Regions from separate parts of the Pseudomonas palleroniana genome, predicted to be linked through region 1. Evidence: predicted binding sites of a transcription regulator. Region 1 holds the regulator's gene; the other holds the start of a gene.
The links. Region 1 encodes FliA, which starts transcription of late flagellar genes. Its sites were predicted from a motif close to CTAAAGTTTNNNNNNNNNNNGCCGNTAA; they were not measured.
Positions count from the first base shown of each region.

Region 2: MJP36_RS20060 (methyl-accepting chemotaxis protein) is a predicted target of FliA. The motif match lies at 4,976-5,003, and genes of this name have one in related genera.

Region 1 covers NZ_CP092411.1:2,414,067-2,420,875, reverse strand. The annotation lists gene MJP36_RS11145 (chemotaxis protein CheA) at 1-182, opposite strand, end outside; gene MJP36_RS11140 (protein phosphatase CheZ) at 194-982, opposite strand; gene MJP36_RS11135 (chemotaxis response regulator CheY) at 1,002-1,376, opposite strand; gene fliA (RNA polymerase sigma factor FliA) at 1,545-2,285, opposite strand; gene fleN (flagellar synthesis regulator FleN) at 2,282-3,115, opposite strand; gene flhF (flagellar biosynthesis GTPase FlhF) at 3,221-4,537, opposite strand; gene flhA (flagellar biosynthesis protein FlhA) at 4,550-6,664, opposite strand; gene MJP36_RS11110 (cold-shock protein) at 6,808-6,809, opposite strand, start outside.
Region 2 covers NZ_CP092411.1:4,450,265-4,457,073, reverse strand. The annotation lists gene MJP36_RS20080 (helix-turn-helix transcriptional regulator) at 1-489, opposite strand, end outside; gene MJP36_RS20075 (LysE family translocator) at 664-1,269, opposite strand; gene MJP36_RS20070 (TauD/TfdA family dioxygenase) at 1,266-2,156, opposite strand; gene MJP36_RS20065 (LysR substrate-binding domain-containing protein) at 2,345-3,295, shown strand; gene MJP36_RS20060 (methyl-accepting chemotaxis protein) at 3,312-4,937, opposite strand; gene MJP36_RS20055 (alkene reductase) at 5,061-6,173, opposite strand; gene MJP36_RS20050 (xanthine dehydrogenase family protein molybdopterin-binding subunit) at 6,221-6,809, opposite strand, start outside.

The DNA of each region.
Region 1 (6,809 bases):
TGGAGCTGGAGGAAGCCGGCGCCCCCTTTTACAGTGTGAAAACCGCGAAAAATTGCATTGAGCAGGTTCGCATCATCCGGGCGGCTTTCCAGCTCGACCAGTTGCTCGGACAGTTGCTCTAAAATTTCGCCGGCCTCTACAAGGAAATCCTGAAGGATCTCTTCATCGGCGCCGAAGCTCATGTGGGTGCTCCTTAGAAGCCTAAACTGGACAGCAAATCGTCTACGTCATCTTGACCGGATACGACGTCTTCACGTTTATCGGCATGAATCTGCGGACCTTCACCCTTGGCGAGATGTTTTTGTGGATCTTTTTCCGAAAGGATCGCTGCGCGGTCATGTTCGATACCGGCAAAGCGGTCGACCTGGCCGGCCATCAGCACCAATTTGAGCAGGTTGCTTTCCACTTCGGTGACCAACTGGGTCACACGCTTGATCACTTGACCGGTGAGGTCCTGGTAATCCTGGGCCAGCAAAATGTCGTTGAGGTTGCTGGAAACCGTACGGTTGTCCTGCTCACTGCGCGACAGGAAACCTTCAACCCGACGCGCCAATTCACGAAACTCTTCGGCGCCCACTTCGCGACGCATGAAGCGGCCCCAGTCAACGCTGAGGGCCTGGGCTTCGTTGGCCATGCCGTTGACCAGCGGCGTGGCGTTTTCCACCAGGTCCATAGTGCGGTTGGCCGCCGCCTCAGTCAGCCTGACCACATAGGACAAGCGTTCGGTGGCATCGGTGATTTGCGAAATTTCTTCGGCCTGGGGCATGTGCGGGTCAATCTGAAAATTGACGATCGCACTGTGCAGCTCACGTGTCAGCTTGCCCACTTCCTGATACAGGCCGCGGTCACGCGTCTGATTGAGCTCATGGATCAACTGCACCGCGTCGCCGAACTGACCTTTTTCCAGGCTTTCGACCAACTGGTGGGCATGTTTTTTCAGAGTCGACTCAAAGTCTTTCTGTGATGATTCTGTATGCTCCATAGCTCCCCCTGCGATGGCGTTAGCCGTGGATGCGCTCGAAGATTTTTTCGATCTTCTCTTTCAACGCCTGTGCAGTGAATGGCTTGACCACGTAACCGTTGACCCCGGCCTGGGCGGCTTCGATGATCTGTTCACGCTTGGCTTCGGCGGTCACCATCAACACGGGAAGGCTGCGCAATTTTTCGTCGGCGCGCACGTGGCGCAACAAGTCGATACCGGTCATGCCCGGCATGTTCCAGTCCGTTACCAGAAAGTCGATGCTCCCACTGTTGAGGATCGGGATCGCCGTAAGGCCGTCATCCGCCTCGACCGTGTTGGTGAACCCAAGGTCACGCAACAGATTTTTTATGATCCGCCGCATCGTTGAGAAGTCATCAACGATGAGGATTTTCATGTTCTTGTCCAATTCGACCTCCAAGCAGTCTTAAACGCGCCCAGCACCTGGACGCGCCATTTCAATCAACAGGCGTTACACAACAAAGGACTGCCCAGGGCACCACGGCACGACCCCGCAAAAGCCTTCGACTTTCGCGGCGCGTCTACAGTGTCCCCACACTGCCTGTCAGCGCGCGCGCCACTCCCCCAACCGCCCCCGCAAGCGGGCTGCGCACTGGCTATGCAGCTGGCTGACACGCGATTCGCTGACCCCCAGGACCTCACCGATTTCCTTGAGGTTCAGCTCTTCGTCGTAGTACAGCGCCAACACCAGTCGCTCACGCTCCGGCAAATTGGCAATCGCGTCCGCCAACGCCCTCTGGAAACGCTCATCTTCCAGGTCACGCGACGGTTCGAGATGTGCACTCGCGCCGTCCTCGTGCAGCCCTTCGTGTTCGCCGTCCTGCAACAGGTCGTCGAAACTGAACAGGCGGCTGCCCAAGGTATCGTTCAAAATCCCGTAATAATCATCGAGACTCAATTGGAGTTCGGCCGCAACTTCATGATCTTTAGCGTCACGACCGGTTTTTGCTTCAATTGCGCGAATGGCATCACTGACCATTCGCGTGTTGCGGTGTACCGAACGCGGCGCCCAATCCCCTTTACGGACCTCATCGAGCATCGCGCCACGGATACGGATACCCGCATACGTCTCGAAACTCGCACCCTTGCTCGCGTCATATTTGGTCGACACTTCGAGCAAGCCGATCATGCCGGCCTGGATCAGGTCTTCCACCTGCACACTGGCCGGCAGGCGCGCCAGCAAGTGGTAGGCAATGCGCTTGACCAAGGGCGCATAACGCTCGATCAATTCGCCCTGGCTGTCACGTGCCGATTTCTTGTAAAGGTTATAGCCGCTGGCTGTCATAGCACCGGTCCTGCGCTCGTCTGATGCACCAATCGCTCGACGAAAAACTCCAGATGCCCCCGCGGGTTGGCAGGCAACGGCCAGGTATCGACCTTCTGGGCAATAGCCTTGAACGCCAACGCGCATTTGGAACGAGGGAACGCTTCATAGACCGCACGCTGCTTTTGCACGGCCTTGCGCACACACTCGTCATAGGGAACTGCGCCAACGTATTGTAAGGCGACATCGAGAAAACGGTCCGTGACCTTGGTCAACTTGGCGAACAGATTCCGGCCTTCCTGCGGGCTTTGGGCCATGTTGGCCAGCACGCGGAAGCGGTTCATGCCGTAGTCACGGTTAAGCAGTTTGATCAGAGCATAGGCGTCGGTGATCGAGGTGGGTTCGTCGCAGACCACCAGCAATACTTCCTGCGCGGCGCGCACGAAGCTGACCACGGATTCGCCGATCCCGGCGGCGGTGTCGATCACCAGCACATCGAGGTTGTCGCCGATATCGCTGAACGCCTGGATCAGGCCGGCGTGCTGCGCCGGGCTCAGGTGCACCATGCTCTGGGTGCCCGAGGCGGCAGGCACGATACGAATGCCTCCGGGGCCTTGCAGCAGCACATCGCGCAGCTCGCAACGGCCCTCGATCACATCGGCGAGGGTGTGTTTGGGTGTCAGCCCCAGCAGAACGTCCACGTTCGCCAGGCCCAGGTCAGCATCCAGCAGCATGACGCGACGGCCAAGTTCTGCCAGGGCCAGGGACAAATTCACCGACACGTTAGTTTTCCCGACGCCACCTTTGCCGCCGGTCACCGCGATCACCTGTACAGGATGCATGCTGCCCATTTTATTTCTTTACCTTGTCTTGCTTAGACGCAGGCTACACGGCTTGGTCGCGTGAATCGCTTGCAGACCATCAATGTAGATACATTTCACAGTGCTCATCCTGCCTCACCCCACCCGTTTTGCCGGGTTGTGGTAAAGGTCGGCGAACATATCAGCCATCGCTTCCTCGCTAGGCTCTTCTTGCATTTGCACGCTGACAGCACGGCTGACCAACTGATGACGACGCGGCAGATGCAAATCATCTGGAATCCGCGGGCCATCGGTCAGGTAGGCAACCGGTAATTCATGACCGATAGCCAGGCTCAACACCTCACCCAAGTTTGCAGTTTCGTCTAGTTTGGTGAGGATGCAACCCGCCAGGCCGCAACGTTTGTAGCTGTGGTACGCAGCGGTAAGAACCTGTTTCTGGCTGGTGGTTGCAAGCACCAGGTAATTTTTCGCCTTGATGCCACGCCCGGCCAGGCTTTCCAGCTGCATGCGCAGCGCCGGATCGCTGGCTTGCAGGCCGGCGGTGTCGATCAACACCACGCGCTTGCGCAACAGCGGGTCAAGGGCATTGGCCAGGGACTGGCCCGGGTCGACGTGGGTCACCGGCACATTGAGGATGCGCCCCAGGGTCTTGAGCTGTTCCTGGGCGCCGATACGATAACTGTCCATGCTCACCAGCGCGATACTCGACGCGCCGTACTTGAGCACATACCGGGCGGCCAGCTTGGCCAGGGTGGTGGTCTTGCCCATGCCGGCCGGGCCGACCATGGCGATCACACCGCCCTCTTCCAGCGGTTCGAGCTCCGGGGTGACGATCATGCGGGCCAAGTGGGCCAGCAACATGCGCCACGCCTGGCGGGGCTCTTCGACCTCGGTGGTCAGCGCCAGCAGGTCGCGGGACAGCGGGCCGGACAGGCCGATACGCTGCAAGCGACGCCACAGGTTGGCCTGGTGCGGCTTGCTGCCTTGCAACTGTGTCCAGGCCAACGAACCCAACTGCACTTCGAGCAGTTCACGCAGGCCGTTGAGTTCAGAGCGCATCGAGTCGAACACGCGCTGGTCGACCGCAGCCGCCGGGGCCGGCGCTGCGGGACGTGGCGGTTCAACGAAGGTCGGCTCGACCAGCGGCTCGGCGGCCGTCAGCGGCAGGCCGGCGAACAATTGGCGATTGGTGGTAGCGTCGCTGTCGCCACGCATGCTCAGCTCGGCCTGGGCCGACACAATGCGCGAGGCGGTCTTGCGCAACTCGTCTTCGAGTTCCATGTTCGGCACGCGCGGCGCCAATGCCTGGGGGGTGTAATCCAGGGCAGCCGTCAGCTCGACACCGCCGGCAATGCGACGGTTACCGATAATCGCGGCATCGGCGCCCAGCTCATCACGGACCAGTTTCATGGCCTGACGCATATCGGCGGCGAAAAAACGCTTAACTTGCATAACCCACTACCCTCAGCCGTTGGGCCCTACTGTCGCGACGATAGTCACTTGCTTGTTGTCAGGAATTTCCTGATAAGCCAAAACGTGCAAATTCGGTACTGCCAGGCGTCCGAACCGCGACAACATCGCTCGAACCGGGCCCGCCACCAGCAGAATCACCGGATGGCCCGCCATTTCCTGGCGCTGCGCCGCTTCGATCAACGAACGCTGGAGTTTTTCAGCCATGCTCGGCTCCAGCAGAACGCCCTCTTCCTGGCCTTGTCCGGCCTTCTGGATACTATTGAGCAATATTTGTTCCAACCTGGGCTCCAAGGTGATCACAGGCAGCTCAGACTCAATGCCTACAATGCTTTGCACGATGGCACGGGACAAGCCGACGCGCACGGCGGCCACCAGAGCGGCAGTATCTTGACTCTTGGCGGCATTGTTGGCGATGGCTTCCGCGATGCTGCGAATGTCGCGCACCGGCACTTGCTCGGCGAGCAACGCCTGCAGCACTTTGAGCAACTGCGACAGCGACAGCACCCCCGGCACCAGCTCTTCGGCCAGCTTTGGCGAGGCTTTGGCCAGCAACCCCATCAATTGCTGGACTTCCTCATGGCCGATCAGCTCATGGGAGTGCTTGTACAGAATCTGGTTAAGGTGGGTGGCAACCACCGTGCTGGCGTCCACCACCGTATATCCGAGGGATTGCGCCTGGCTGCGCTGGCTGACTTCGACCCACACCGCATCCAGGCCGAAAGCCGGATCTTTGGCGGTAATGCCATTGAGCGTACCGAACACCTGGCCGGGGTTGATCGCCAGTTCGCGGTCCGGGTAGATCTCGGCTTCGGCCAGGATCACCCCCATCAGGGTCAGGCGGTAGGCACTGGGGGCCAGGTCGAGGTTGTCGCGGATGTGTACGGTCGGCATCAGGAAGCCCAGGTCCTGGGACAACTTCTTGCGGACCCCCTTGATGCGTGCAAGCAACTGGCCGCCCTGGTTACGGTCCACCAGAGGGATCAGGCGGTAACCCACTTCCAGGCCGATCATGTCGATCGGGGTGACGTCGTCCCAGCCAAGCTCCTTGGTTTCCTGGGCGCGGGCCGGCGATGGCAACAGTTCCTGCTGACGGGCGATTTCCTGCTGAGCCAGGACCTTCACCTGGTTCTGCTTGCGCCAGAACAGGTAGGCAGCGCCAGCCGCCATGGCCGCCATGCTGAGGAACGACACATGCGGCATACCCGGCACAATGCCCATGATCGCCATAATCGCTGCCGCCACCGCCAGCGCCTTCGGCGAGGCGAACATCTGGCGGCTGATCTGCTTGCCCATGTCTTCGGAACCCGAAGCACGGGTCACCATGATGGCTGCGGCTGTGGATAACAACAGTGATGGCAATTGCGCCACTAAACCGTCACCAATGGTCAGCAAGGCGTAGACCTTGCCCGCATCACCGAACGTCATGCCGTGCTGGAAGATACCGACCGCCATGCCGCCGATCAGGTTGATGAACAGAATCAGCAAGCCGGCAATGGCGTCACCGCGCACGAATTTGCTGGCACCGTCCATGGAACCGTAAAACTCGGCTTCCTGGGCGACTTCCGCACGGCGCGCCTTGGCCTGGCCCTGGTCGATCAGACCGGCGTTGAGGTCGGCGTCGATAGCCATCTGTTTGCCAGGCATTGCATCGAGGGTAAACCGCGCGCTCACCTCGGAAATTCGTCCGGCACCCTTGGTCACCACCACGAAGTTGATGATCATCAGGATCGCGAACACGACGATACCGACCACGTAGTTACCGCCGATCACCACCTCACCGAAGGCCTGAATCACCTTACCGGCGGCGGCGTGGCCGTCCTGGCCGTGCAGCATCACCACCCGGGTAGACGCCACGTTCAGTGCCAGGCGCAACAGCGTGGCAACCAGCAGGATGGTGGGGAAAACCGCGAAGTCCAGGGGCCGCAGGGCGTAGACGCACACCAGCAGCACCACGACCGACAGGGCAATGTTGAAAGTGAAGAACACGTCCAGCAAGAACGGCGGCATCGGCAACATCATCATTGCCAGCATCACCAGCAACAACAATGGCACACCCAGATTGCCCCGCGAGAGGTCAGTCAGGGTGCCACGGGCCGTGCTGAGCATTTGAGAGCGATCCACCGGTATTCCTCGTGTCCCTTGAAGCAAAGTTTTGACGCCGGGAGGCGTCCTGCAGGCCGGGTTGCAAGAAGCCTTCCAACTTTTGCTTCAAGGGACAGATCGCCCTCAGCGAGGGCATGTTGCCGGATTT
Region 2 (6,809 bases), 2.0 Mb from region 1:
CAACGCCAGCAGGAGCAAGGAGAAATCCTTGAGGATTATCTGCTCCTGCATCGAGAAGTCATCGATGTGTTCGCGGTAGAACGAAATTATATAAAAGTATTCTTTTTTCCGGGATTTGAGATGCAGCTGGGAACTGAAGGGAATGGGCGTCAACGCCGGTTTTGAAGACGCGCCGGCCGACGCTGAAAAGCTCGCCACGGATTGCGCGAGGACGGGCTTTGCTACCTGTAGGGCGGTCGGTGATTCAGGTGTTCTGGGTTGAGCGGACTTGATCAACGAAGACATGTGCTCCGGGCTCAGGATCTCCGCGCCGGCCCCGGTGGGCTCTACGCGCGCGCCGTCAGCGCCATCGATGCGCACATGGGTGATGTGCGTGGCATCCACGGGCACCTTGGTGAGTACCAGATCATGCAGAAATCGCGAGAAGTGGCGGCTGCCCGTACTGGCGATGACTTTACCGATGAGAGGAAACAGTGTTTGAGCGTTCATTATTTCACCGTCATGTTTCGGTTGATGACTGTCACAGCGGTTGGGTCGGTTGAAGCGCAAGCCTCACGGGGTAAAGCGGCAAGAAAGCCCGAGCTTTGGTTGCATGTTTTTAAACGGTGACCTAGCATCATTTTTGAATGATGGCTTAATGATATTATTTGGCGTTGCACGTTTTCATCCCTGCATCAGCCGCTGTGTGCCCATCACTCCGGACAGCAGGCCGATCCCCAGCAGAAATACACTGGGGGCCTTGGCCATGACTTTCTGGGCCACCGCGAAGGACAGCATCTGGCGCGAGATGGCGCCATAGATCAGCAGGATGGTGATATCGATCACCCCCCAGATCAGGGCGAGGATCAGTCCCTGTTTAATGAAGTCGCCATTGGGTTCGATGAACCCAGGCAGGAAAGCGAGGAAAAACAGGATGTCTTTCGGGTTGGACAACCCCACTTTCAGGGCGCGCCAGAAAAAATGACGCTGGCTTTTTTGCACCCTGGCAACGCTGTCCGAACTGGCCAGGAGGCTGGACACCCCCAGCCAGGCCAGATACAGCCCGCCGACCACTTGGCCCCAGTTCAGCAGCACCGGGCTCACATCCAGCGCGGTATAGATGAGCGTCAGGGTGATCAGCAGCAAGAGTTGGGCGGACACCACGCCGCCCGTGATCGTGGCCGCAGGCCAGGCTTGCCTGGCATCGGAGATGACCAGGGCCACCACCGGGCCGGGCGAGGCAATCAGGAAAAACACGGCCAGGGCAAAGGTCAGGTGCAGCATGCTCATAGGGTGGTTACCAGGTCCAGGACACGTTGGTTTTTGCCCAGGCGTTGCGCGTAGTAGCGATAGCCGGCGACCGCGAATGTGCGTTGGATCCAGCGATCGCGGCCATCCAGGCCAGCTGAGAACGCACTGCGGGCATGCGCGGTTTTACGGTTGTCGATGATCAACAGGTCACCGGCCTTGAGGTGCACCGGGTGGGCGACTTCCCAGGCGGCCTTGCGCAGGAGTTCGAGCTTGAGTTGCGCGTGTTTGCTGCTGGCCACCATGAATTGAGGGTCAAAGCGGAAATAGGGGGACTCGGGGTCACCGTATAGAACCGTTTGTTTTTGGTTTATATCAATGCGGCAGTTTTTTTCTGTGGCGCAGTAGTCCGACAGAAAGTTGTATTTTTCTTCATGGAAATAATTCAGGTCATGCGGGGTAATAATGTCGCGAATGCCATCGATGGAGCTGATGAAGGTCGCGGCCTCGGCGCCGGGGTCCTGGCGCAGGCAGAAAAGCACCAGATAATCCGGAGACACGGCATGAAAGGCATTTTCGGTATGCAGTTCCAACTCACAATCGTAGCTGTCCGAGTTGGCACCCTTGGAGTACTTTTTATGCGGGAAAAAGTTATTGATGATATCGCCGTTGGATTCCTGGATATAACCAATTGGGTCGCCCAGCATGGCCGTGGCTTTCAGAATGATCTGCTCACTGATCGTGCACTCTTTTTGCAGGCTGGCGCGGTCGCTCGGTGTTGGCGGAATTGTGCCGATGGGCAGGTCTTTTAAATGCAGGAAGCCTTTTTTATTACCAAATAAACGAAAATTCAATATATCGGATTCGGTCGCCTGGTCGAGTTTCGCTTGCTGGATACTGGAAGACAGGAGTTGATTGAAATTAGGCATGGTGAAGGATCTGCTGTGTGTTTAAAAACTATTAAAGGCCGCAGAGGTTAGGCGCATGCCAAGCATGATTGGATTTTTTATAGGGTTCGGTTGCGCTTGAAATGACTAATAAGTCTGTCGCTTATTTGTACGGTTGATTATTTGTCAATCGCACGGTATTTAAAAACGGAAAAAAATGATGGGTAAGGATGAGTATGAATCATGATGCGCTTGATCAGGGCGCGCGCCGGCTGCCGCCGCTCTACGCATTGCGGGCCTTCGAATTGGCTGCGCGTTTCAGTTCTTTTACCCAGGCTGCCGACACCCTCTTTATCACCCAAAGCGCCGTAAGCCGGCACGTCAAGGCCTTGGAGGAGCATTTTGGCTGCGCATTGTTCGAGCGCAAAGGGCCGAAAATTTTCCTCACCCAGACCGGACGATTGTTGGCTCAAGAATTGAAAGTCGGCTTTCGCCTGATCGAAAATGCCTGCACCGTCACCAGCCGCAAGGAGAAAACCCTGAGGGTCAAGGCGCCTTCCACCTTGACAATGCGCTGGTTGCTGCATGTGCTGGATGAGTTCAATGCCGTGAACGGTATAGAGCAGGCGCAATTGTCCAGCGAGTGGATGGACGTCGATTTCGTCAACTTCGATGTCGAGCCGTTCGACTGTGCCGTGTTGTTGGGCAACGGGCGTTTTTCCGATGACCTTGAGTTTATCAAGCTGTTTGATGAATGGCTGATACCGGTCTGCTCGCCGAGCCTGCTGGAGCAGCACAACCTGAGCGGTGAGGGGATATTCTCCGCGGAATTGATCCACCCGTCCCGAGACCGGCGCGATTGGCAACGCTGGCTGGAGCGTGTGGGCTTGATGTCGGCGGTTTCCTGGCAGAAAGGCAAAATTTTCGACACCCTGGAACTGGGTATCTCCGCCGCGATCCAGGGGCGCGGCGTTTCCATCGGTGACCTGGCGCTGGTCGGTGACGAATTGGTCAAGGGCTCACTGGTACTGCCCTACAACAAGGCGGTCAGTACCGGTGACAGCTACTACCTGGTATGGCCCGCACGCAGCAATCACAACGCCGCGCTGGAGAGCTTCAAGCGTTATTTGCTGGAAACCGTGCCGGTGATAGACGAGCGCGGGTTGGAATTCTTGAGTTGACGCAGCCCTGGCAACGTCAGGTTCGAAAGCGTCCCACCAGCGTGCTCAACCCTGCGGCCAGCGTTGCTAGCGCCTGGCTGGCTGCGCGGGTCTGCAAGGCACCTGCCGCAGACTGCGCCGACAGGTCGCGGATCGCCAGCAAATTGCTGTCCACCTCACGGGCAACCTGAGCCTGCTCTTCGGCTGCACTGGCAATCACCAGGTTGCGCTCATTGATCTGGCTGATGGCCGCGAAAATATCTTCCAGCACGGCCCCCGACGCCTGGGTGATACCCAGTGTGTCTTGCGCCCGCGCCGTGCTGCTGCGCATCGAACCCACCGCCTGTTCGGCCGTGCTTTGCACGTTCGCAATCATCTGTTCGATCTCGCGGGTCGATGTCTGGGTACGGTAGGCGAGGGTGCGCACCTCGTCGGCCACGACGGCAAACCCCCGGCCTGCTTCACCTGCGCGGGCCGCTTCGATGGCCGCATTGAGGGCCAGCAGGTTGGTCTGCTCCGAGACTGAGCGGATCACGTCCAATACCTTGCCGATGTTGCGCACTTCATCGGCGAGGTGCTGGATATGCGTTGCGCTGCCCTGAATCTCGGTGGCCATCGATTGCGTGCCGCTGATGTTCTCGCGTACTTGCTGGCGGCTTCTTTCCGACAGCGTATGGGAGGCGGTGGCCGCTTGCGAGGTAGACACTGCGTTGCGCGCCACTTCTTCGACCGCGCTGGTCATCTGGTTGACGGCTGTCGCTGCCTGTTCCAGTTGCATGTCCTGCTGTTGCAGGCCACGGTTGCTTTCTTCGGTGACGGCATTGAGTTGTTCAGCGGCTGAGGCCAACTGCGTGGCGGAGTCAGCGATCTGGATCAGAGTTTCGCGCTGGCGGGTCTGCATGCGTTGGAGTTCAACGAACAACTCGCCGATTTCGTTGCGACCAGGCGAGACGACCTCACAGGTCAAGTCGCCCCCGGCAATGCGTTTGAAGTGTTCGCCGGCCTCGCGCAATGGCCGCAGGACCCTGCCGGCAATGAATGTCCAGCAGACGAGCGCGAGTGCCAGGGTCGACAGGGTCAGGGCGATAGCCAGCGTTTGCGCAGTCTTCAGCCGCGCAGCCGCTTGCGTGTTGATCTCTTGGGCGCGGGCATTCAAAGCGTCGACCAGCTTCACGCGGATTTCCTGCAGCTTGGTCATGCTATTGCCGGCAGCGATATTGACCTGGAAATACTGATCGGCCGAATGCGCACGAGTGGCGGCGCGCTGGCCGGCGATGGCCGTACCGTATTCGGCGAATGCCTCTTTGAGAGTGTCGGCGAGCGCTTTCAGCGCCGGCTCACGCAAGTCTGTGGTCGAGGCATCGAGCTTGGCGATGGCCTCGCTCCAGATAGCCTCGCTGCGAACCAGCCGTGCCTGCGACTCATCAAAGCGTGCGCCGACGGTCTCGATAAACGCCGAGGACACATTGGCGCTGGTGCGAATGGCCAGTAGCAATGCGTTGTTGATCCCGTCGATTTGGCGTGAAGTGCGCCCCAACTCGTCAATCTGGTCGTGACTGCGTTCGGCCGACCACCAACCGTTCAGGGCCGAGAACAGCAGTGCAATGACGAACAGCAGGAGCACCCCGAACATACCGGTGCGAATTTTCAGATGGGCGAGCATGAGGCCACTCCGTGAACGACTGGATAATAGTGACCGAGCTATCCGCCGCCGCTTCAGGAACTTAAGCGGCAAAAGTGGGAACTCGTTCGATTACCGGACGTTAAATGCGGCGCGGGTTGAGGCTTATGGATGAGCGGGGTAATCAGTGTATCCGCGCTGGTCGCCACCAAAGAAGGTACTGGGGTCTGACGCGTTGAGCGCCAGTCCCTCACGGATGCGCCGTGGCAAGTCAGGGTTGGCCAGGAACGGCCTTCCGAAGGCAATGATGTCAGCGCGGTTGGCGGCCAGGGCATGTTCTGCGGTTTTCGGATCGTAACCACCGGCCACCATCAGCACGCCTTTCCATTGCGTACGAAGTTGGCCGATGATTGCGTCCCAGCGCGGATCGAAATGCTCGTCCTTGACGGTGCCGACCACGGCAGGTTCCACAAGGTGCAGGTAGGCCAGGGGCCAGCGGTTCAGGGCGCTGACGATATGGCCGAATGTGGCTTCGGGAGTCGCATCGCCCATGCCCATGAAGCGGCCCATCGGTGTCAGCCGTACACCTACGCGCTCCGCCCCGACTTCATCGCCAACCGCCTCGACGACTTGCAACAACAGGCGCGCGCGATTTTCCACACTGCCGCCGTAGGCGTCCTCACGCTGGTTGCTGTTGCTATTGATGAACTGGTCGAGCAGATAACCGTTGCCCGCGTGGATTTCAATGCCGTCCATCCCGGCTTTCAAGGCGTTGCGCGCGGCGCGACGGTAATCCTCGATGATCTGCACAATCTCCGCAGTTTCCAGGGCACGTGGTACGGGTACATCCCCCCAGACGCCGTTGCCATCGTCATCGACGATAAATGTCTTGCCTGGCACCGGCAGTGCGCTGGGGGCAACCGGCAGGGCGTTATCGGGTTGGAAGCTGGGATGGGAAACACGCCCCACATGCCACAGTTGCATGAAGATCAGTCCCCCGGCTTCGTGCACCTGTGTACTCACCTGGCGCCAGCCTTGCACCTGTTCATCACTGTAAATCCCCGGGGTCCAGGCGTAGCCCTGACCTTGACGGGAAATCTGCGTGGCTTCGGTGATGATCAAGGCGGCACTGGCGCGTTGCCGGTAATACTCGGCGTTCAGGGCGGTCGGAAGATCGCCCGGCTGGCCGGCTCGGGAGCGGGTCAGAGGGGCCATGGCCACACGATGAGCCAGTGTGTAGGGGCCAACGGCGATAGGTTGAAACAGGTGCTGAGTCATGGGTATTTCCTTTGCGTCAAACGCAATGCGTTGAAGGGGGCTTAGGGCTATGCCTGTTGTACTGAGCGGGTCAGGGGCAGGTTCAGCCAGCGGCGGCCGGTGGCGTTCGCGACGGCGTTGCCGATGGCGGCGGCCATGGGGCCCTGGACGATCTCGGCCGCGCCAAGAAAGGGTTGTCCGGGCTGATCGAGCAAATGTACGTCGACCTGCTTGGGTAACTGAGGAAAGCGCAGGATCGGGTAACCGCTCCAGTCGTAGCTGCGGACTCCGCCCGGGTCGTAGCCGACTTTTTCATACAAGGTCCAGCTGGCGGACTGCACGATGCCTCCCTCCACCTGGTTGCGCAGGCCATCGGGGTTGACGATTTGCCCCACGTCCACGGCGGTTATCACTTGGTCGAGCTGAATCTCGCCGGTTTGCGGATGCACGTGCAAACGCACGGCGAGTGCGCAGTAGCCCATGATGTTCTTGTAGCGGGCAAACGCGAAGCCAATGCCGGAGCCCGGTTGATTGCCTTTATGCGGCCAGCCGCTGGCATCCCGGACGCGCTCGACTACCGCACGGGCTCGCGGGTCTGCCAGATGGGCAAGGCGCAAGGCAACCGGATCGATGCCGGCCTGGATGGCCAGTTCATCG